3 regions of the Nocardia sp. NPDC051030 genome follow, and region 3 is predicted to be linked to each of the others. Evidence: riboswitches for the same ligand, from Rfam matches in the RefSeq annotation. Region 3 holds a riboswitch; each other region holds the start of a gene.
The links. Region 3 has a riboswitch for S-adenosylmethionine ahead of AB0N05_RS28810 (aminotransferase class V-fold PLP-dependent enzyme). Riboswitches for the same ligand answer to the same signal wherever they lie in the genome.
Positions count from the first base shown of each region.

Region 1: another riboswitch for S-adenosylmethionine. It lies ahead of AB0N05_RS18115 (rhodanese-like domain-containing protein); the one in region 3 lies ahead of AB0N05_RS28810 (aminotransferase class V-fold PLP-dependent enzyme).
Region 2: another riboswitch for S-adenosylmethionine. It lies ahead of AB0N05_RS27970 (amino acid ABC transporter permease); the one in region 3 lies ahead of AB0N05_RS28810 (aminotransferase class V-fold PLP-dependent enzyme).

Region 1 covers NZ_JBFBCD010000005.1:91,282-98,496, reverse strand. The annotation lists gene AB0N05_RS18135 (DUF456 domain-containing protein) at 1-365, shown strand, start outside; gene AB0N05_RS18130 (amidohydrolase family protein) at 362-1,300, opposite strand; gene AB0N05_RS18125 (FAD-dependent oxidoreductase) at 1,381-2,796, opposite strand; gene AB0N05_RS18120 (DUF4878 domain-containing protein) at 3,090-3,527, shown strand; SAM riboswitch class IV at 3,620-3,735, shown strand; gene AB0N05_RS18115 (rhodanese-like domain-containing protein) at 3,750-4,172, shown strand; gene AB0N05_RS18110 (O-succinylhomoserine sulfhydrylase) at 4,228-5,442, shown strand; gene AB0N05_RS18105 (type 1 glutamine amidotransferase family protein) at 5,562-6,206, shown strand; gene AB0N05_RS18100 (helix-turn-helix domain-containing protein) at 6,253-6,699, shown strand; gene AB0N05_RS18095 (HAD-IIA family hydrolase) at 6,707-7,215, opposite strand, start outside.
Region 2 covers NZ_JBFBCD010000009.1:722-7,936, reverse strand. The annotation lists gene AB0N05_RS27985 (LLM class flavin-dependent oxidoreductase) at 1-944, opposite strand, end outside; gene AB0N05_RS27980 (ABC transporter substrate-binding protein) at 949-1,929, opposite strand; gene AB0N05_RS27975 (amino acid ABC transporter ATP-binding protein) at 1,964-2,728, opposite strand; gene AB0N05_RS27970 (amino acid ABC transporter permease) at 2,725-3,690, opposite strand; SAM riboswitch class I at 3,699-3,791, opposite strand; gene AB0N05_RS27965 (flavin reductase family protein) at 3,878-4,423, opposite strand; gene AB0N05_RS27960 (hypothetical protein) at 4,601-5,314, opposite strand; gene AB0N05_RS27955 (hypothetical protein) at 5,452-6,159, opposite strand; gene AB0N05_RS27950 (HhH-GPD-type base excision DNA repair protein) at 6,271-6,846, opposite strand; gene AB0N05_RS27945 (methyltransferase domain-containing protein) at 6,926-7,215, shown strand, end outside.
Region 3 covers NZ_JBFBCD010000009.1:189,668-196,882, forward strand. The annotation lists gene AB0N05_RS28780 (pyridoxal-phosphate dependent enzyme) at 1-1,292, shown strand, start outside; gene AB0N05_RS28785 (diacylglycerol kinase) at 1,312-2,376, opposite strand; gene AB0N05_RS28790 (SDR family oxidoreductase) at 2,401-3,189, opposite strand; gene AB0N05_RS28795 (TetR family transcriptional regulator) at 3,299-3,931, shown strand; gene AB0N05_RS28800 (DUF2752 domain-containing protein) at 3,990-4,445, shown strand; gene AB0N05_RS28805 (hypothetical protein) at 4,467-4,655, shown strand; gene AB0N05_RS28810 (aminotransferase class V-fold PLP-dependent enzyme) at 4,652-5,965, opposite strand; SAM riboswitch class IV at 6,016-6,131, opposite strand; gene AB0N05_RS28815 (biliverdin-producing heme oxygenase) at 6,309-6,968, shown strand; gene AB0N05_RS28820 (LysE family translocator) at 7,140-7,215, shown strand, end outside.

The DNA of each region.
Region 1 (7,215 bases), on a different contig from region 3:
TCATGACCGGCGGGGCGTCCGCCTGGATCGCCTTCGCCCTCTGCGCAACGCTTCTGGTGATCAGCGGAGTCATCAAATACACCTGGCCGGGCCGGAAACTGAAGGAAGCGGGCGTCCCGAATCGGTCGCTGCTGCTCGGCGCGCTGCTCGGGATCATCGGGTTCTTCGTGATTCCGGTGGTCGGGCTGTTCCTGGGATTCGTACTGGGCGTGTACCTTTCGGAATTCCAGCGGATCAAACAGCATCAAGCCGCGTGGCAGTCGACGGTGCACGCACTCAAAGGCGTCGGCCTGTCCATGCTGATCGAGCTGCTGGGCGCACTGCTCGCGTCCGGCGTCTGGCTGATCGCGGCGCTCGCGATCTAGCCGAAACGATTGCGGCGGTGCTGATCCCGAGTATCGCGGGGTGGACGCGGCTTGCCTGGCTTGATGACCGGCAAGGGGAGTGTGTCCGGGGGCGGCTTGGGTAGTTCCGAGCGGTGCAGCCGCAGGGTAGGTGCCTCGACGGACGGCTGTGCCCGGAACATGGGCAGCGTCGGATGCGGGTCTTCGAAGGTGCGTTCCTTGACGGGGAGGCCATAATAGGCGCGCGCATTGTCCTCGAGGACCTTGTGCAGATCTCCACCCACGGCATCGGCGATCACATCGATATCGGCGTCCTGGAACGGGCGTCCCGCGCGCGTGCCGGGCAGGTCGGAGCCGAACATGAGGGCTTCGGGATTCACGGTGTGGATCTTGCGCAGGGCGAGACCGACATCCATGGAGACCCGGCCGAAGCCGGAGGCCTTCACCTTGGCCCCGCGATCGACCAGGTTCAGCAGGTAGGGCAGGCAGTCGTCGCTCATGCCCATGTGGTCGATGGCGAGGGTCGGGAGTTTGGTGATGACGGGTTCGAGGGAGCCCAGCATGGATCCGTCGATATAGAGCTCCACATGCCAGCGGGCCAGTTCGTAGGCGCGCAGGGCCAGCATGGTGAGGCCGACGATATCGCCGCCGCCGCGCTTGAGATTGAACCGCAGCGCGCGCACGCCCGCCCGGTGCAGGTCCATGATCTCGGCGTCGGAGGCGTCCACATGCAGATTGGTGACGCCGACCCAGCCCTCGCCCAATTCGGCGAGGGCGGCCTTGAGCCAGGTCTGATCGGTGCCCTGGAAGGACCCGCTGACCACCGCACCACCGTCGATATGGAAGCGCCGCATGCGCCGCCGATAGTCGGCGATGGTGAAGGGGTCGGGCAGGTAACCCTCATTCTCGATCAGCGGGAACCGCGGATCGAGAATGTGGACATGGGCATCGAACACGTGATCTAGCATGCCTCACAACGGTGACAAGTGTGGATGGCCTTGTCCGCCTGGTGGATTCGGCCAGGTCAGGTGGGGTGTTAAACCTTGTCCGGTTCGCTCGCGCGGAGCATGTCCTCGCGCTCGACGACCTTGACCCGCTCGCGGCCCTCCGGCTCGCCCAGGGCGCGCTCGTGCGCGTCGAGGCGGTACCAACCGGCCCAGGTGGTGAACGGGACGCCCTTCGCCTCGAGGAACGCGGTGACGGCGTCGAGTTCCGGGTTGGCGGCCGGGGTGAAGTTCGCGGCGTCATCGAGCAGGCAGGCCACGGTCTCGTTGGCGTCGCCCTTGGTGTGGCCGATGAGGCCGACCGGGCCGCGCTTGATCCAGCCGGTGACGTAGGTCTGCGGCAGGTAGCGGTCCGCGCCGTCGGCGTCCTCGTTCGCGAGCACGCGTCCGGCCTCGTTGGGCACGGTCCCCGCCTGCTCGTCGAAGGGCAGGGAGGGGATGTTCTGCGACAGGTAGCCGACCGCGCGGTACACAGCCTGCACGTCCCAGTCCTTGAATTCGCCGGTGCCCTTGACGTTTCCGGTGCCATCCAGGGAGGTGCGCTCGGTGCGCAGGCCGATGACCTTGCCGTCCTCATTGCCCAGCAGTTCGGCCGGGTTCTCGAAGAAGTGCAGGTACAGCTTGTGCGGGCGGTTGCCGACGTCGCGAATTGCCCACTGCTCGAGGGTGTTGCAGATCATGTCGACCTGCTTCGAATGACGGCGTGCCGCTTCGGAGCCCTCGTCGTAGTCGATGTCCTCGGGGTCGACAATGACCTCGATGGTCGGCGAGTGGTCGAGTTCGCGCAGCTCGAGGGGCGTGAACTTGGCTTGAGCGGGACCGCGGCGGCCGAATACGTGCACTTCGAGGGCCTTATTGCCCCGGAGGCCTTCGTAGACGTTCGGCGGGATCTCGGTGGGGAGCAGTTCGTCGCCGGTCTTGGCGAGCACGCGGGCCACATCGAGCGCGACATTGCCGACGCCCAGGACCGCGACCTTCTCGGCCTCGAGGGGCCAGTTGCGCGGCACGTCCGGGTGGCCGTCGTACCAGGAGACGAAGTCGGCGGCGCCGTAGCTGCCGTCGAGGTCGATGCCCTTGATCTCCAGCGCGCGGTCCGCATTGGCACCGGTGGAGAAGATGACCGCGTCGTAGAAGCCGCGCAGGTCTTCGAGGGTGATGTCGACGCCGTAGTCGATATTGCCGAGCAGGCGGACCTGCGGCTTGTCGAGGACCTTGTGCAGGGCGGTGATGATGCCCTTGATGCGCGGGTGATCCGGTGCGACGCCGTAGCGGATGAGACCGAACGGTGCGGGCATCCGCTCGTAGAGGTCGATGCTCACGTCGGCATCGGACTTCATCAACGCATCGGCGGCGTAGATACCGGCCGGGCCTGCGCCCACGATCGCAATGCGGAGCGGGCGGGTCGCTGCACCGTTGTGCTGATCGGAGACTGCACTCTGTTCGGTCATTCTTACGCGCACCCTTTGGGTCGAAACTACTTGTCGTCGTACTCAGCCGTCGTTTCTTAGCTTAGGCTAAGTTGACGCCCTCGCCTCGGGGTGGTGCTCCGGAGCCGGAACCCCCGACGCTGCAGCGTTGCTGCACGGTATGGCTATTCCCGCTTCCGCGCGGGAATTGTGCCGATTCTATCGGTGAGGTGGACACCCGCCCGCGCCGAGTAGGTGAACTGTGCGACTGCCCATCTCCGGCGCAAGCCGGTGTCGGCCTCTTTACACCCGCGCCGACCAGGCATGATCTACCCATGAGCGACGTCGAGGAGAAGCCGGAACGGATCGACCAGGGCGAAACCCGGACCATGTTGCCGTTTCTGGTGGCGGCGGGCGTCATCGTGCTGGTGGTCATCGGAATCGTGATCGCCGCGCTGGTGTCACCGGCTGAGAAGAATCTCACAGATTCCAATCGACTGGCCATCGCCGCCCGCAACTTCACCGAGTCCGGCAGCGGCACCGACAGATTCGACAAGGCCACCGCGTGTCCCGGGTTCGACGACAAGCGCTCGCCGCTGAATATCCCGGATCAGACCGGCCAGAAGTTCGACCTCGTCAAGGTCACCGACACCACCATCGACGGCGATAAGGCCACCGCCGCGGTCACCGTCCGCGCCGACGGCCGGGAAAACACCTCGACCTGGCACTTCACCAAGACCGACAACACCTGGCTGGTCTGCAATGCCGGGTAGCCCCGCTCCGGCCTGATCGTGCCCGCGCGCGCGTTCCAGGGTCTGGGAGAAGGGTTTGACACCGGGGCCCCCGCTCGGTCAATCTCAACCCAGGTCATGAGTACCAGTGGCAAGCCCCGGCTCGCTGGTCGGCAACCCTCCTCCGCGGTGGGGTGCTCCGGGTGACGACCTGGCCACGCATCGAACAGCGATGCGGCAAGTGCGGATTCACAGGAGGTACAAGTGAGCTACGCGGGTGACCTGACGCCGAAGCAGGCGTGGGAACTGTTGCGCGACAATCCGGATGCGGTGCTGGTCGATGTGCGCACCGAAGCCGAATGGCGTTTCGTCGGCGTGCCCGACACCAGCGGCATCGGCCGGCCCACCGCCCTCATCGAATGGGTGGACACCACCGGCACCCCCAATGCCCGATTCGCCGACCAGTTGAAGCAGGCGCTGACCGACCGCGATGCCGGTTCGGACGCGCCCGTCATCTTCATCTGCCGCTCCGGCCAGCGATCCATCGGCGCGGCCACCGCCGCGACGGCCGTCGGCTTCGCGCCGTCGTTCAATGTGGTCGAGGGCTTCGAAGGCGCACTGGACGCGCAGGGGCATCGCGGCAGCACCGGCTGGCGAGCGGACGGCCTGCCCTGGCGGCAGTCGTGAGCGCGCACGGCTCTGGCTCGAACGCGCACAGCCCTAGCTCGAATTGGAGGCAGTCATGATCACCGGTGGCGCATTCGACAAGCCGCTTCCCGAGGGTGTCGGCCCGGCGACTCAGGCCGTGCGTGGCGGCCTGCGGCGTTCCGGCTTCGAGGAGACCTCCGAGGCCCTCTACCTGTCTTCCGGCTTCGTCTACGAAAGTGCCGAGGCGGCCGAGGCTTCCTTCACCGGCGATATCGAGCATTTCGTCTACTCCCGCTACGGGAATCCGACGGTCGCCATGTTCGAGGAGCGGCTGCGCCTGATCGATGGCGCGGAGGCTTGCTTCGCCACGGCGAGTGGCATGTCCGCGGTGTTCACCGCGCTGGCCGCTCTGCTCGGCACCGGTGATCGCCTGGTCGCGGCGCGCAGCCTGTTCGGCTCCTGCTTCGTGGTCTGCAATGAGATCCTGCCGCGCTGGGGCGTGGAGACCGTCTTCGTCGACGGCGAGAACCTGGACGAGTGGGAAGCGGCGCTGTCCGTCCCCACTCAGGCCGTGTTCTTCGAGACCCCGTCCAACCCGATGCAGTCCCTGGTGGATGTCCGCCGGGTCACCGAGCTCGCGCATGCCGCGGGCGCGAAGGTGGTGCTGGACAATGTCTTCGCCACCCCGCTGCTGCAGCGCGGCTTCGACCTCGGCGCGGATGTTCTGGTCTACTCGGGCACCAAGCACATCGACGGTCAGGGCCGAGTCCTCGGCGGCGCGATCCTCGGCTCGCAGGAGTACATCGACGGCCCGGTGAAAAACCTTATGCGCCATACGGGTCCGGCCTTGAGCCCCTTCAATGCCTGGACGCTACTCAAGGGTTTGGAGACCATGCCGTTGCGCGTGCGTCAATCCAACGAGTCCGCGCTGAAGGTCGCCGAGTTCCTGGAACAGCACCCGGCGGTGTCGTGGGTGAAGTACCCGTTCCTGAAGTCGCATCCGCAGTATGACCTTGCGCAGCAGCAGATGTCGGGCGGCGGCACCGTGGTCACCTTCGAGCTGAAGGCGGCCCCGGACGAGGCCAAGAAGCGCGCCTTCGAGGTGCTCAATGGTCTCCGAATCATCGATATCTCCAACAACCTTGGTGATTCGAAGACCCTGATCACTCATCCTGCCACCACCACCCACCGCGCCATGGGCCCGGAAGGCCGTGCGGCCGTGGGTATTACGGATGGCGTGGTCCGCATCTCGATCGGCCTGGAAGACATCGAGGACCTGCTCGGCGACCTCGCGGGTGCGCTGAGCTGAATTCATGACGACCCCTGCGGGGCCGGACCGTCATCGACGGTTCCGGCCCCGTTGTCGTATCCGGGAAGGGGTCTGGACTGTCATTGACAGCATGCTGTCAAATATGACAGGATGCTGTCATGATGAAAACAGTGCACCTGGCCATCTTCGACACCTACTCCGACTGGGAGGTCGGCTACGCGACGGCCTACATCCATCGCCGACTGTGGCAGCGTGAGCTGGGAAACTGGCAGGTCAAAACGGTTGGCATCAGCGCGGATCCGGTGACTTCGATGGGCGGCCTGCGGGTCGCGACGGATGTTCTGCTCGATGAACTGTCGCCCGCCGACAGCGCCATGCTGATCTTGCCGGGCGCGGACACCTGGGAGAGCGGCGAATTGGCCCCGTTCGCCCGCAAGGCCGAGGGATTCCTCGCGGCCGGGGTGCCGGTGGCCGCCATCTGCGGCGCGACCTTCGGTCTCGCGAAGGCGGGTCTGCTGGACGATCGCTCGCACACCAGCAATGCGGCGGAATACCTTGCCTTCAGCGGATATTCGGGCGGCGAAAAGTTCGTGTACGAGCCTGCGGTCACCGACGGTGACCTGATCACCGGCAGCGGCACCATGCCGGTCGAGTTCGCGCGCGAGATCTTCGCCAAGCTGGACATGTACGAACCGCACGTGCTCGAGGCCTGGTACCGCCTGTACGGGCACAACGATCCCGCCGGTTTCTACGCGCTCGACGAGTACGAGAAGAAGCGGGCGGCGGAGTCCGGCGAGCAATGAGGGAGAATCGCTCGCAGTATGCGGGCCTCGGCGCACAGGAGGTGAGATGACCCGCACCGAACCGGAGTTGTTCAGCACGGCCGCTATCACCTCGTTCAAGTTGAACGGCCAGTTCCTCGCGATCGCAGAGGAACTGGCGCGCCCCGCCGGTATCACCGCGGCTTGGTGGCAGGTGCTCGGGGCGGTGCTGCGCGAGCCACTGCCGGTGGCCGGTGTCGCCCGCGAGATGGGCATTACCCGTCAGAGCGTGCAGCGCATCGCGGATCTGCTGGTGGACAAGGGATTAGCCGAATACCGCCCGAACCCGGCGCATAAGCGCGCCAAGCTGGTGGCCATCACCGAGGCCGGTCACGACGCGCTCCGGCGCATCGATCCGCAGCACGCCGAGATGGCCGCGAAACTCACGGCGAAGCTCGGCATCGAACGGCTCGCGCGCTTCGCGGATGCGCTGACCGAATTGTCGGCCGCGCTGGAGGCGATCGAATCCGTTTGAGCGCGGGCTATTCGGCGAACGGGTCCTTGGTCCGGCCGACGAGTTCGGCGACCGATTGCAGGACGCGGGTGGGGCGGTAGGGGTACTGCTCCATGGTGGCCTGGGTGGAGATGCCGGTGGTGACCAGGATGGTGCGCATGCCGGCCTCCAGACCGGAGATGACGTCGGTGTCCATGCGGTCGCCGATCATGACGGTGGACTGCGAGTGCGCACCGATGCGGCGCAGGGCCGAGCGCATCATGAGCGGGTTCGGCTTGCCCACGTAGTACGGGTCCTTGCCGGTGGCACGGGTGATGAGCGCGGCGACGGAGCCGGTGGCGGGGAGGATGCCTTCACGGGAGGGGCCGGTGGCGTCCGGGTTGGTGGCGATGAAGCGCGCGCCCGCCGAAATGAGCCGGATGGCGGTGGTGATGGCCTCGAAGGAGTAGGTGCGGGTTTCGCCGAGCACCACGTAGTCGGGGTTGCTGTCGGTGAGTACGTAGCCGATTTCGTGCAGGGCGGTGGTGAGCCCGGATT
Region 2 (7,215 bases), 190 kb from region 3:
CCGTCACCGTCCGCGCTGAAATGGACCACCTCGTGGCCGAGCCGCTCGTGGTAGCGGTGCAGCTTGTCGAGGACCTGCTGTGGACTGCCGATCAGCGCGGAGGAGCGCTCGACGAAATCCTCGACGGTGTCGAAGACGATGGGCACATTGAACTTTCGGGCGGTCGCCTGGCGAGCCTCGAAAATGGGGCGGTAGGCATCCACCGCCTCCTGGGAATCGCGGGTGACCAGGAATCCGGCGGTACCCGCACCGACCAGCGCCTCCGCCGGATCGTGCCCGTAGGCCTCCCAGCGTTCGCGATAGTGGGCGACCAGCTCCGCGTACGGTTCCACCGGATTGGTGACATTCGCGGAGAACAGCGGATCCCCGTGCTGCGCCGCGTAATCCGCGGATTCGTGACTGGTGGCGCTGCCGTGCCAGATGCGCAGGCGCGGTTGCAGCGGGCGCGGCAAGGCCTTGGCCTCGGTCAGTGAGGGCCGGAAGCGGCCGCTCCAGGTGACGCTATCGCTCTCCCACAACTGCCGGAAAAGTTCGTAGCCTTCACGATTGCGGTCCCACTGATCGTCGGTGGTGACGTGGAACAGTTGCGCCTGCGCCGCGCCATTGCCCTTGCCGATAATGATTTCGAGGCGGCCATCGGACAGATTGTCGAGGGTCGAGTAATCCTCGAAGGCGCGGACCGGGTCCAGCAGGCTCAGCGTGGTGACACCGGTGAACAACGCGATGCGGTCGGTCACGGCGGCGATATGGCTGAGCACCACGGGCGGGGCGGCCGAGATGAACGGGTCCTCGTGCCGCTCCCCCACCGCGAAACCGTCATAGCCGAGTTCCTCGGCCAGGCGGGCACTGTCGATGACCCGCCGCAGTCGCTGTCGCGGGGATTCGGTGACGCCGGTGACCGGGTCGGGGGTGTGCGTGATGAGGGTGAGTTGCAGGAACTTCATGCGCTCAGCCCTTCTTCTTCGGCAGGCCGGGCGGGTTGATCTGCGACTGCTTGACGGCTTCGCTGCTCAGGCCCCAGCGGTCCAGGACCTTCTGGTAGGTGCCGTGGTCGATGGCGTACTGGACGGCCTGCTGCAAGGCCCCGACCAGGCCGTTGTCCTTGCGGGTGAGAACACCGATCTCGGCCTGGAGCACATCGCCCGCGCCGGAGAGGGTGGTCAGCACCTTGGACTGGCCCACCGACGCGACGTGATACTGCGCCGACGGGTTGGGGCCCAGGTAGCCGTCGATACGGCCGGAGGACAACGCCAGGTAGTAGTCGCTGGCCTGCTGGTAGTAGGTGAGATCCGCCTTGGGCAGTCCCTCGGCGATATTGTCCTCGTTCCACTTCACCAGCAATTGCTCCTGGTTGGTGCCCGCCGTGACGCCGATCCGCTTGCCCGCCACCGACTTACGGTCCTGGAAGGTCCAATCGGCGTTCTTCGGAACCTCGAGGGCGATATTGTCCAGCCGGTAGGTCGCGAAGTCGAACTTCTCCTTGCGCTCCTCGGTGACCGTCACATTGGAGATGAAGACGTCGACCTCACCCGAATCGATCTTCACGAAGTTCTGTGCCCAGTCGGCGTTCCGCCGCTCGACCTTCAGACCCAGGATGTCGCCGATCAGGTTGCCGAAGTCCACCTCGGAGCCGACAACGGTGCGGTCGTCGGTGGCGTAGAAACCCAGCGGCGGCGTCGCGCCGACGGTGCCGGTGACGATCAGCGTGCCGCGCTCGCGAATGGCGGACGGCACCTGTGCCGCAATGGCATCCACCTTCTCGGCGTGCACGCGGCCGGTCTGCTCCGGGGACAGGTCGTAGGTCAGGCCGTTCACGGTCTTCAAGGTGTCGGCACCGCCGTCGCCCTTGCCGCAGCCACTCGCGAACAGACTCAGGACCGCCAATGCGGTCAGGGCCGCGATCCGTCTGCGACGGCTTGCCTTGGACATGAGATGTGGTTCCTTACCTCGAAATAGGCGCGCGTCAAAGGACGTGCGCGAGAAAAGCTTTGGTGCGCGGATGCGCGGGAGCGTCCAGCACTTGATGCGGCGGGCCCTGTTCGACGATGCGGCCCGCGTCCATGAGCACGATGGTGTCGGCGATCTCGCGGGCGAAGCCGACCTCGTGGGTGACGATGACCAGGGTCGCGCCGCCGCGGGCCAGCTCCCGGATCACATCCAGGACCTCACCGACCAGCTCCGGGTCGAGCGCCGACGTGGGCTCGTCGAACAACACCACCTCGGGCCGCAGAGCAAGGGCTCGGGCGATCGCCACCCGCTGCTGCTGACCGCCGGACAATCGGCGCGGATGCTCATCCGCCTTGTCCGCCAAGCCGACTCGGGTGAGCAACTCGAAGGCCTCCGCATGCGCCTCGGCCTTGTGGCGGCCCTGCGCAGCGATCGGAGCGAGCGCCACATTCTCGCGGACCGTCAGATGCGGGAAGAGATTGAAGTTCTGGAAGACGAATCCGATGCGCGAACGCTGCCGCAGGATTTCCCGCTCCGGCAGCTCGTGCAGGCGATTGCCCTTGCGCCGGTAGCCGACCAGCTCGCCGCCCACGCGGACGATTCCGGCGTCCACCTTCTCCAGATGGTTGATGGTGCGCAGCAGCGTGGACTTGCCGGAACCGGAGGGGCCGAGAATGACGGTGACCTCACCGGGACGCACCGCCAGGTCGACCCCGCTCAGCACCTCGTGGGTGCCGAAAGACTTTCGGATACCGCGCAATTCGACCGCGAATTCGCTCATCGTGCCGCCGCCTTCGATCGGATATCGGCAAAGCTGCCACGGACTCGCTGCCACGGCGTCGGCGGCAGGTTCCGCACGCTGCCCTTCGCGAAGTGACGTTCGATGTAGTACTGAATGATCGTCAGCACGGTCGTGAGCAGGATGTACCAGGCCGTGGCCACCATGAGCAGCGGCACCACCCGGCCATTGCGGCCGAAGATCACCTGTACCTGGTAGAACAGCTCCGCGATGGCCATGGTCGAGACGATCGAGGTGCCCTTGAACAGGCTGATCACCTCATTCGCGGCATTCGGCAGAATGCCGCGCATGGCCTGCGGCGCGATGATCGTGAAGAACTGCTTGCGCCACGGCAGGCCGAGCGCCTTGGCGGCCTCCCACTGGCCCTGATCCACCGAGATGATGCCCGCGCGAATGATTTCCGCCGAATACGCGGCCTGATGCAGCGCCAAACCGATGACGGCCGCGGTGAATCCACTGAGCACGCCATTGGTTTCGAACCGCACCAGCTCCGGTCCGAACGGAATGCCCAGCGCCAGAGTCTTGTACAGGTAGGCCAGGTTGAACCAGAACAGCAGCTGCACGATCAGCGGAATGGATCGGAAGGCCCAGATGTAGACCCACGAAATCACTTGCAGCACAGGATTACTGGACAGTCGGCCGATGGCCAGCCAGATGCCGATGAAGAAGCCCAGCAGGGTACCCCACAGCGTCAACTCCAAGGTCACCTTCAAGGCCGCCAGCACCGACGAGGCGGTGATGTACTGCGCGAAAGTGGACCAGTCCCAGCCGGGATTGGTGACCAGGCCGTGCACGAACTGCGCGACCAGCACCAACGCGATGCCGCTCGTCACCCACCGCCACGGATGGCGGGTGCGGGCGACGGGCAGCGCACCGTCGTCGTCTACTTCGGTTATGGAGCCGGCCGCCGCCGACTGCTCGGGGCCCGCTGCGAGGATGCTCATGGATTCGTCCTCCATCGGTCCTGGCGGTAGCACCCGCACCTAAGGTCAGGGGGTTGCTGCGACGTCTGCGAGCCAGGTCTCTCGGTCGCTCTGGATGGTGAAGAAGACGATACGAAGCGGCGGGGCGAGTGTCGCCCCTCACGATCAGCGTGAATTCAATTGCCGCCCCGGGGAATACCGCGCGAGATCAACTTGCTACCTCGCGCGCCTCGGGGGGGTTGTCGAGAGCGCGGAAAGAGCTGCGGTGGAATACCAGCGGTTCCGTGCCGGGATGCGTGCTCAGCCGGTGCACGCGCAGCAGCACCACCGCATGATCACCCGCCGGAACCTGCTCGTAGACCGAGGCTTCCAGCCAGGTCGTCGCACCGGCCACGAAGGCCGCATTGCCATTGCCGGTGTGCAGGCCGACATTGCGGAAGCGATCGCCGGAACGCGAACTCAAAGTGCGTGCAGCCTCCTGCTGATCGCTGCCGAGCAGGCTCAAACCGAGGCGGCTGGCCTGCTCCAGGCGCGGCCAAGTCTCCGACGAGTACTGCACACAGATGGACACCAGCGGCGGATCCAGCGACACCGGCACGAAGGTGCTCACCACCAAACCGTGCGGCACGCCGCCGATCCGGGCACACACCGCCACCACTCCGGACGGAAAGTGCCCGAACGTCTTCCGCAGATCCGTGCCGTCGACGGGCGTCAACGCCGCCGTCTCGCCGTGGATCACCGTGAGCTCACCCATAACCGGACCTTCCGCTCCCCCGGCACCCGCGCCGGGCATCCCATCCAGGACAGCAGGCCGGTGCGGGGCGGGACAGGGTTCGGCTCAGCGCGATCCCAACGCCCCCAGCCGAAATAGACGAACCCGCCCGGTCCCAAGGACCGAGCGGGTTCATCTGTCCCCGCGAGTTTCGCGGAATTACTTGGCCGACGTCTGGAGGGTCGGCTGGTTGATGGTGGTGAAGTAGTTGTACGCCGCGGCGATCGCGACGGGGGCGGTGATGAACAGCTGACCCGCAAGGGTGCCCAGGAAGGCGACGGCAGCCGCGCCACCGAGGCAGCCGAGAATCGGGCCCGCACCGAACAGGGCGGCCAGTGGAGCCGAAGCGACACCCGCGACACCGAAGCCGATGACGCAACCGACGGCCGCGCCGCCGATGCCGCCGACCAGGGTCGCGATGGTGGCGCCCATGGAGATGGTGTCCGTCATGCGCTTCCAGGCGGCCTGCTCACGGTCGTAATCCGACTTCCACGGAGCGGAGTTCTCGAACGGGAGGTTGATCTCCTGAGCGACCGGCTTGTAGACGGCCTTCTCCATATTGAACTCGGGAGTCAGGGTCGCGACGTGATCCTTGATCTCGGCCGCGATCGGGAACTGGAAGTCATCGACATTGAACTTCAGCTCGGTACCGGCGACGACGGTGCCATCGGCGGCCTTGATCTTGAAGATGCCATTGTCGACAACCATCGAACCGGCATCTGTGCGGATGATGGTGTTGGTCTCGGTGGCGGTGGCGGAGTAGTTGATCACGCCGTTGTCGTCGGCGATGGGGGCCGCGCCCGCGGTGCCCGCGGCGATACCGACGGCAGCGATCATCATCGCGGCACTGGCGGCCATTTTCTTAGACAGCATGGAGTTCGATTCCTCATCAGGTGATTCCGCAGGGTGGAACCTGAGGATCGAATCCTGGTCAAACGAACAGAACATAGATCGAGGGTGCCGCACCGATGAACTCTGGCGCGGCACCCTCGATTTCGTGCCGAATGGAATTACTTGGCCGCCACGAAAGGCTGATTGACGGTGGTGAAGTACTGCACGGCAGCCAGAATGGCGACCGGCGCGGTGACGAACAGCTGGCCCGCCAGGGTGCCCAGGAAACCGAAGGCAGCCGCGCCACCGATGCAACCGACGATCGGGCCCGCACCGAACAGAGCCGCCAGCGGAGCCGTCGCGACACCCGCGACACCGAAACCGATGAGGCAACCGAGGCCTGCGCCGCCGATGCCACCGACCAGGGTGCCGATGGTCGCACCCGCGGAAATGGTGCTGGTCAAGCGGTTCCAGGCGGCCAGCTCACGGTCGTACTCGGACTTCCAGGGGGCCACGTTCTCGTAGGGCAGGGCGACTTCCTGAGCGACCGGCTTGTAGACCGCGTGCTCCGCGTCGAACTGCGGGGTCAAAGTCGCGGTGTGATCCTTGATCTCGGCCGCGATCGGGAACTCGAATTCATCGACGCGGAACTTCAATTCGGTTCCGGCGACGGTGGTGCCATTGGCAGCCTTGACCTTGAAAACGCCGCCCTCGACCACGAGCGAACCCGCATCGGTGCGGATGACCGTATTGGTCTCGGTGGTGGTGGCTGTGTAGTTGATCGGGCTGTTATCGGCGGCGGCCGGAGCCGCGCCTGCGGTGCCCGTCGCCGCGCCCAGCGCCGTGATCACGAGCGCCGCAACGCCTGCGAATTTCCTCATCTTCATTAGGTACTGCTTCCCGCTGGGGTACGAACTGAACGCGGCAAGCATTAAGCAAACTCACAGGATATTGGAGGTTAAAAACCAGCTTGATTCGATCCAGACAAGCCGGGCACCCTACTTCGTCTTAGCGGCCGCCTTCGCCTGCTTCTTGAATTCCCTTACCTGCGTGAGGGATTCCGCGTCCGTCACATCCGCCACCGACCGCCGCGAGCCATCCTCGCCGTAAGCGCCCGCGGCTTCCCGCCAGCCCTTCGCTTGCAAACCTTCCTGTTTACCCAAGAGCGCCAAGAAGATTCGCGCCTTCTGATCCCCGAATCCCGGCAGCGCCTTCAACCGCTTCAGCACTTCCTTGCCGTCCGGATCACCCACCGTCCATAACCCCGAGGTCTCGCCGTCGTAGTTCTCGACGATGTACCGCGCCAGCTCTTGCACCCGCCGCCCCATGGACCGCCCATAACGATGGATGGCGGGCGGCGTCGCGGCCAGTTCCTCGAATTCCTCCGGATCCGCGGCCGCTATCTTGCGGATATCGAATCCGCCCATCCGATCGGCGATCTTCTGCGGCCCGCGGAAGGCATGCTCCATCGGAAACTGCTGATCCAGGGTCATACCCACCAAAAGGGCGAAATCATCCGTGGAAAGCAGGGCGTCGGCGTCGGGCTCCTGCGCAATACACAGTTTGCGGCTCACCATGCACCGATCATCCCATTCGCGCGGGAGGGCCGTGACGCGGGTCACGCGGCGGGCTCGAAAAGGTTAGGCTCGGGCCATGCCCGACACCATGGCTAATTCTTCAGTGGGAACCGTGCCACAACCCGGCACCGGGTCCGGACTGCAACCGGACCGTTTCGATCGTGACGGCCAGGATCAACTGGTCGACGTCAATGACCTGCACGCCGCATTACCCGGAATTCGCAGGCTCCGGAATTGGGCGCACGAGGCCCTCGCGGTACAGCCCGGCGAAAGCGCCGTGGAAATCGGCTCCGGCACCGGCTCCGAGGTCATCGCCTTCGCGGATCTGGTCGGCCCGACCGGTAGCGCGATCGGCGTCGAACCCGA
Region 3 (7,215 bases):
AGTATTTGAATCCTGGTGGGAGCGTTAAGGATCGGGCTGCTCGCGGGATGTTGCTGGCTGCTGAGGCGTCGGGGGAATTGCGGCCGGGCGGGACGGTTGTGGAGGCGACATCCGGTAATACCGGGCTCGGGCTGGCCGCGATTGCTGCTGCGCGGGGGTATCGGAGCATCGTGGTGGTGCCGGACAAGGTGAGCGAGGAGAAGAAGGCGTTGTTGCGGGCGCACGGGGCGGAGGTGCATGTGACGCCGGGGTTGCGGCCGGTTGATCATCCCGAGCACCTGCGGAGTGTTGCTTTGCGGCTGGTGGAGGAGATTCCGGGGGCCTGGTTCGCGGGGCAGTACGACAATGCGGCTAATCCGGCGGCGCATCGGGCTACCACCGGGCCGGAGATTTGGGGTCAAACCGGTGGGCGGGTAACGCATTTCGTGGCGGGGATCGGGACCGGCGGCACGATTACCGGGGCGGGGGAGTATTTGAAGGAAGCCTCGGGTGGGGTGGTGCGGGTGATCGGGGCGGATCCGCAGACCTCTGTGTATGGGGGTGGGGACGGGCGGATCTGGTACGTCGAGGCGGTCGGGCATTTCCTGCATCCGGAGACGGAGGCCGATGTGTGGCCGGAGTCGTATCACGTGGATGTGGTGGATCGGATCGAGCGGATTCCGGATGCCGAGGCGATTCGGCTGCTGCACCGGATCGCCCGGGAAGAAGGGCTGTTGTTGGGTGGCTCGTCGGGGACGGCGATCGCGGCCGCGCTGCGGACGGCGCGGGCGCTCGGGCCCGAGGAGGTGGTGGTTGTCATCGCGCCGGATTCCGGGCGCGCTTATCTGTCCAAGTACTTCAGCGATGCATGGTTGGGGGCCTTGGGATTTCCGCTCACCACAGCGGTCACCGAGCCGACGGTCGGTGACCTCGTGGGCGATGTCGACCAGCTCGCCGCGCCGGTGACCTTGCCGTCGGGGTTGACGGTCGCGGAAGCCAGGCAGCTCGTGCACGGGACCGAGGGGCTGCCGGTTGCCTTGCAGCGTGCGGCGGCGGGGCCGTCGGTGGTGGCCGAGATACTCGGTTCCGTCACCGCGGCCACTCTGGCGGACGCGCCCGACGGCGACCCGGTGAGTGCGCACCTGGCAGCACCGCTGCCGTTCGTGGGCACCACCGAGCCGCTGCGCGGTGCTGTTCAGCGGATCGGAGACCACTCCGGGCCGGTGTTGATCACCCATGAAGGCCGGGTCGTCGCGCTGGTCGACGCCAGCTGCCTCTCCGCCGGAACCGTGGAAGAGCACGGCGGACTGTGAGATCGGCACCGGTCACGAGCTAGGAGACCAGGCCGCGACCCGTGGTGAGCGGCAGGTCCATGGCGGTGAGCAGTCCGTTGCGGGCCTGCACCACGGCGGGGACGGCGCTGACCAGGCGGGCCGCGGTCCCCACGATTCCCGCTTCGGCGTGGTCGCCGTTGCTGTAGAGCTGGAGGTCGAGGGTGTAGTCGGGTTCGCCCTTGATTTCCACTCGGTAGCAACCCTTTCCGGCCGGTTGAGGCCAGTCGGGGGCGAGGTCGGGGTGCAGGCGGGTGACGTGTTCGAGGGTGAGGATTTCGCGGCCGTCGCGGACGCCGTGCACCTGGAATCGGAGGGCCGCGGCGGTGCCCTCGGCGATGGTGTGGGCACCCACCTGGATCGGTTCCGGTGCGGGGAGCCGTTCGAAATGTTGTGTGACGGAATCCAATTGGATGTCCAGGGCGGCGGCCAGCTGGCGGATCACGCTGCCCCAGGCGAGGGTGAGGATGCCGGGTTGCAGGAGCAGGGGGAGGTCTTCGAGGTCGCGGCCGAAGCCCATGATGTCGAAGAGAACCTTGGGGTTGTCGTAGGTGGAGTAGTCCATGATCTCCGAGCAGACGATGGCGTCTATGCGTTCGGAACCACTGGACAGCAGGAGGGGGAGCCAGTCATTGGCCCAGCCGGGGTCGATGCCGTTCACCCAGAGGGAGGCTCCGCCCGCTTCGGCGGCCTCGGTAATGGGGGCGATGGCCTCGTCGGGGAGGGTGCCGTAGGGGAATTGCAGGAAGACGGGGCTGCTGGAGACCACATTGATGCCCGCGCGGAGGAAGGTTTTCAGATCCTCCACGGCCTCCGCGAGACGGTCGTCGGCCATGGCGGTGTGGACGATGCAGTCCGGTTTCAGGGCGAGCAGGGCGGCGGCGTCGGTGGTCGCGGTGACGCCGGTGTCGATATCGAGTCCGGCCAATTCGCCCGCGTCCTTACCTTCCTTCGCGGCGCTGGACACCCAGACGCCGACGAGTTCCAGTTCGGGGCGGGCGATGATGGATCGCAGGGTGCGGCGCCCGACATTGCCGGTGCTCCACTGGACTACGCGATAGGTCATGGAAAGCTCCTGTGGCAGAACGGTTTACAGGTCGGGGATGGGAAGGTCGAGGTTGGGGGCCGCGATGCCGCCGTCGACCTCGAGGACCTTGCCGGTGAGGTAGCCGCCCGCCGCGGAGCTGAGGTAGACGATGGCGGCGGCGATCTCCCACGGCTCGCCGAGTCGCTTGAGCGGGGTGGCGTTCTCCATGGCGCTCTTGATTTCGGGTTGCTGCGCAACGACTTCCAGTGCCGAGGTCAGCACGGAGCCGACCGCGATGGCGTTCACCCGGATGCGCGGGGACAAGTCGGTGGCGGCCAGCCGTGTCCAATGCGCGAGGGCGGCCTTGGCGGTGCCGTAGGCGAGGAAGCCGCGGCCGGGGGAGCGGCCCATCATCGAGGAGATGTTCACGACCGAGCCGCCATCGTTCTTCAACATGTGCGGGACCGCGGCCAGGGTGAGGGTGTGCGCGGTGGACACATTGAAACGGAATGCCTCTTCGAGGAATTCGGCGCTGGTAGTCAGGAAGGTGTTCGGCATGGTGCCGCCGACATTGTTGACCACGATATCGATGCGGCCCAGTTCGGCGGCCGCGGTCTCCGCGAAGGCGGTGACGGCCGACAGATCCGACAGATCGCAGGGGACGGTGACGGCGCGGCGGCCCAGCGCGCGAATTTTTCCAGCGACCTCCTCGAGTTGTGCGGGGGTGCGGGCGGCCAGGGCGACATCGGCCCCCGCTTCGGCGAGGGCGAGCGCGGTGGCTGCGCCGATGCCGCGGCCCGCGCCGGTCACGACGGCCACGCGGCCGTCCAGTCGGAAGGTGTCCAGGATCATCGCTAAAAGTCCTTCTAGGTGATTGCAGTCACAAGTCATATTTAAGATATGGCTCTTAACTGTCAAGGACTTGTTCTTTAACCCCAGGTGAGCGGCTACAGTTCTTGCTGTGGGAGTGACGGAGGCGCGGGAGCGAATCATCCTCGCGGCGGAACAGTTGATCGCCGAGCGTGGTCAGGCCGTGCCGCTGCGCGATATCGCGGCGGCCGCGGGACAGCGGAACAACTCCGCGATCCAATACCACTTCGGCTCGCGGGACGGGCTGATCGAGGCCGTGGTCGAGCATCGGATGGCGACCCTCGAGGTGCGGCGGCTGGAACTGCTTGCCGAACAGGCGGGTTCGGGGGAGAACGAGGAGGTGCACGGGCTCCTGGAGGCCCTGGTCATCCCCATGTTCGAGCTGAGCGAGCGGCACGGAATCAACCATTACGCACGGTTTCTCGAACAGATCCACACCCATCCGTCGGTCACCGACGCCGCCAATCTCGACAGCGAACGCCGCACCTCGGTCCGGGTGATCATGCAGCGACTCGACCGCGAGCTCACCGAACTGCCACCGCGACTGCGCGTGCGGCGGCTGCGGGCGCTGACCACCGCGCTGTTCGCTCTGCTAGCCGATCATGAACGGGCGGTGGAAGCGGGACGCGTGAGTGCCGGGGATGTGTCGGCCTGGGTCGAGATCATCGACATGCTCGCGGGAATGCTCACCGCGCCCGTCGTCGAGCGCGCACCGGTTCGATGAATGCTCCGGTTCGATGAATGAGGTGCCTGGCAGGTCGGGCGGGGCCCGGCTACCGTTGATGCTCGTGGACACCACGGCAGTGCCTCCGATCCAAACCCCCGCTCGCCCGCGCTGGCTGAGCGCTGGCTTGCCGCTGCTCGCGGGCGGCGTGGTGGCCGGAGGCCTGGTGCTGCTGCACATTCGGGATCCGCACGAGTCGGGATCCTGGGGCGTGTGCCCGTTCTATGAGATGACCGGATACTGGTGCCCCGGCTGTGGCGGCCTGCGCGGCCTGCACAATCTCACCGACGGGCGGATCCTCGACGCCGTGCACAGCAATATTCTGCTGGTGCCGCTGCTGCTGGGTTTCCTTGCCTGGTGGGGCAACTGGGTGGTGCAGGGCTGGCGGGGCGGGCCGATTCCGCGACTACCGAAGGTGCTGCCGCGGTCGGCGCTGTGGGTCACCCTCGCCTTTCTCCTTGTATTCACGGTGTTCCGCAATACGGCGTGGGGGAGTTGGCTCGCGCCGGTGTGATCAAGTGGCATGCTCTGAAATATGAGCGATTCGCTGAAGGACCGCGTGCGCGCGAAGCTGCTGCGTCAGCTGGCCGAGGACGGGCCGCCGGACCCGGAACAGGAAGATACGCGGCAGGTTTCGGTGCAGGACGATCTCGATCTGCTGAACGCTGTCGCGGACGATGACCCGTTCGTCGAGGAACTGGCGGCCCGCTACTTGGTGTTTTAGAAGCCGCAGGGTGCCGCACCCGAGTCGCCGCTGTTGAACGGGCGGGTCTCGGGGACCGGGTTCCAGTGGCCTTCGGTGCGGGCGTAATTCCAGGTCGGGCCGTTCTCGACCAGCGTCGAGATGGCGTCGATGAGGCGGTCCACGTCGGCGGCGGTGCTGCCCAGGCCGATGCTGGCGCGCAGGGCGGAGTCGACGCCCAGGCGGGCGAGCAAGGGGTGCGCACAGAAGCGGCCGTCGCGTACGCCGATGCCGTGTTCGGCCGAGAGGTAGGCGGCTACCTGGGCGGGCTCGAAGCCGTCCACGGTGAAGGCGACGATGCCGACGGCGTCGGTGCTGTCCCGGAAGATGCGCAGGAAGTTCACGCCCGGAACGGTTTTCAGGCCGTAGCGCAGGCGGTGGGTGAGGTACTGCTCGTGCTCGAGCACTGTCGTCTGGTCGAATCCGGCGAGGGCGTCACAGGCGGCGGCGAGGGCGGCCACGCCGAGGACGTTCGGGGATCCGGCCTCGTGGCGCTGCGGGGCCGAGGCCCACTCGACACCGTCCGCGGTGACCGAGCGGACCGCGCCGCCACCGGCCAGGTACGGCTCGGCCTTGTCCAGCCAGTCCCGACGGCCGACCAGTACGCCCGCACCGAACGGCGCGTACGCCTTGTGGCCGGAGAAGGCCAGGTAGTCGATGCCGGCGGTCTGCAGATCGATGCGGCGGTGCGGGGCCAGCTGGGCGGCGTCGACCAGGATGCGGGTGCCGCACTGGTGCGCGATCCAGGCCAGGCGCTCCAGCGGGAGCAGTTCGCCGGTCACATTCGAGGCGCCGGTAACCGCGAGCAGCGCAGCGGGTTTGGTGCACAGTTCGGCGACGACGCGCTGGATGGTCTCCTCGATGGTGTCGGCGATCGGCACCACGCGGCGGCCATTGCGGGTCCACGGCAGGAAGTTGGCGTGATGCTCCACGTCCAGCACCACGGTGTCGCCGGGCACGCAGGAGGCGAGCAGGTTCAGCGAGTCGGTGGTGTTGCGGGTGAAGACGACGACCTGGTCATCGGCCGCATTCAGGAAGCGGGAGACCGAACCGCGCGCGGATTCGTAGCAGTCGGTGGAGACCCGGGAGGCGTAGCCCGCGCCGCGGTGCACGCTGGCGTAGAACGGCAGCAGCTCGGCGACCCGGTCGGTGACCTGCTGCAATGCGGGGGCGCTGGCGGCGTAGTCGAAGTTGGCGTAGGTGGTGGTGCCGCCCTGGACGAGGGGCACCTGGAGATCACATCCGGAAACCTTGGCGAGAGCGGCACAGGTCTGGTCGGCGAAAGCAGTCATCACGAAATCCCGTCGGCTATTGGGACACGCGATCAGAAATGGTGATCGAGAGTCCGCGCTTGCCGCGCCCGGTTTGGGCATGCGGCCTGGTCGTCACCCGGAGCACCCCACCGCGGAGGAGGGTTGCCGACCAGCGAGCCGGGGCTTGACGCTGGTACTCATGACCGTTTCCGAGACTGGCAGATTCGTCCGGGGGTTGTCAACCTGGCCCCGAAAATCATCCGAAAGTTGGATCGGGTGGACCGCAAAGTTCGAATCGCGAGATCGTTGCTGGAGCGTACGGTTTAGAGGAGGTTAGGGTAGCCATAGTGGTGCCCCCGGGAGTTGAAACGAGGTTGCACCCATGTTGGAGACCAGCACGCCGTTCTCGACGCTCATTCGCACCGCGACGGAGCAGCAGCACAACGAGGCCGAACACTCCACCTTCATGCGCGACCTGCTCACCGGGCAACTCGGCGTCAAAGCCTTCTACCGCTACACCGCGCAGCTCTGGTTCGTCTACGACGCCCTCGAAAAGCATTCCGCCGCACTCGATTCCGACCCGGTCGCCGGGCCGTTCGTGCGCCCGGAACTGGACCGCCTGGCCGCGCTCGAGGCCGACCTCGCCTACCTCGGCGGCGAGAACTGGCGCGACGAACTGACCGCGCTGCCGTCCACCGCCGCCTACGCCGCCCGCATCGACGAGGTCGCGCAGGACTGGCCCGCCGGTTACGTCGTGCACCACTACACCCGCTACCTGGGCGATCTCTCCGGCGGCCAGGTCATTCGCGGCACCGCCGAGAAGCTGTGGGACCTGCCCAAGAAGGGCGACGGCGTCCGCTTCTACGTCTTCGACGGCATCACCAATCCGGCCGCGTTCAAGCGCGAGTACCGAGAGAGCCTGGACCAGCTTCCCATTGAAGGTCCGGAGGTCGATCGAGTGCTCGACGAGGCGCGGCTCGCGTTCACGATGAACACCGAGGTGTTCCGTGAACTGGGCTCGGAATTCAGCGCGCGGAACTGAATCTCGGTCTGTAAGCCCAGGAAAGCCGTCGGCCCTTCGGTGTTCATCGGACACAGTCGTCAGGGGAGGGCCGACGGCTTTTCGCGAAATAGGCACCGGGCGAAATAGGCACCGGGCGAAATAGGCACCGGGCGGTTGCGCTCCGGGCTCCCCGTGGGTTGCCATGGTTGAGTGAGTATTTCGCTGCTGCTGAGCTTTATCGGGTTGTGCGTGCTGCTGTCCGTCACACCTGGTCCGGATACATTTC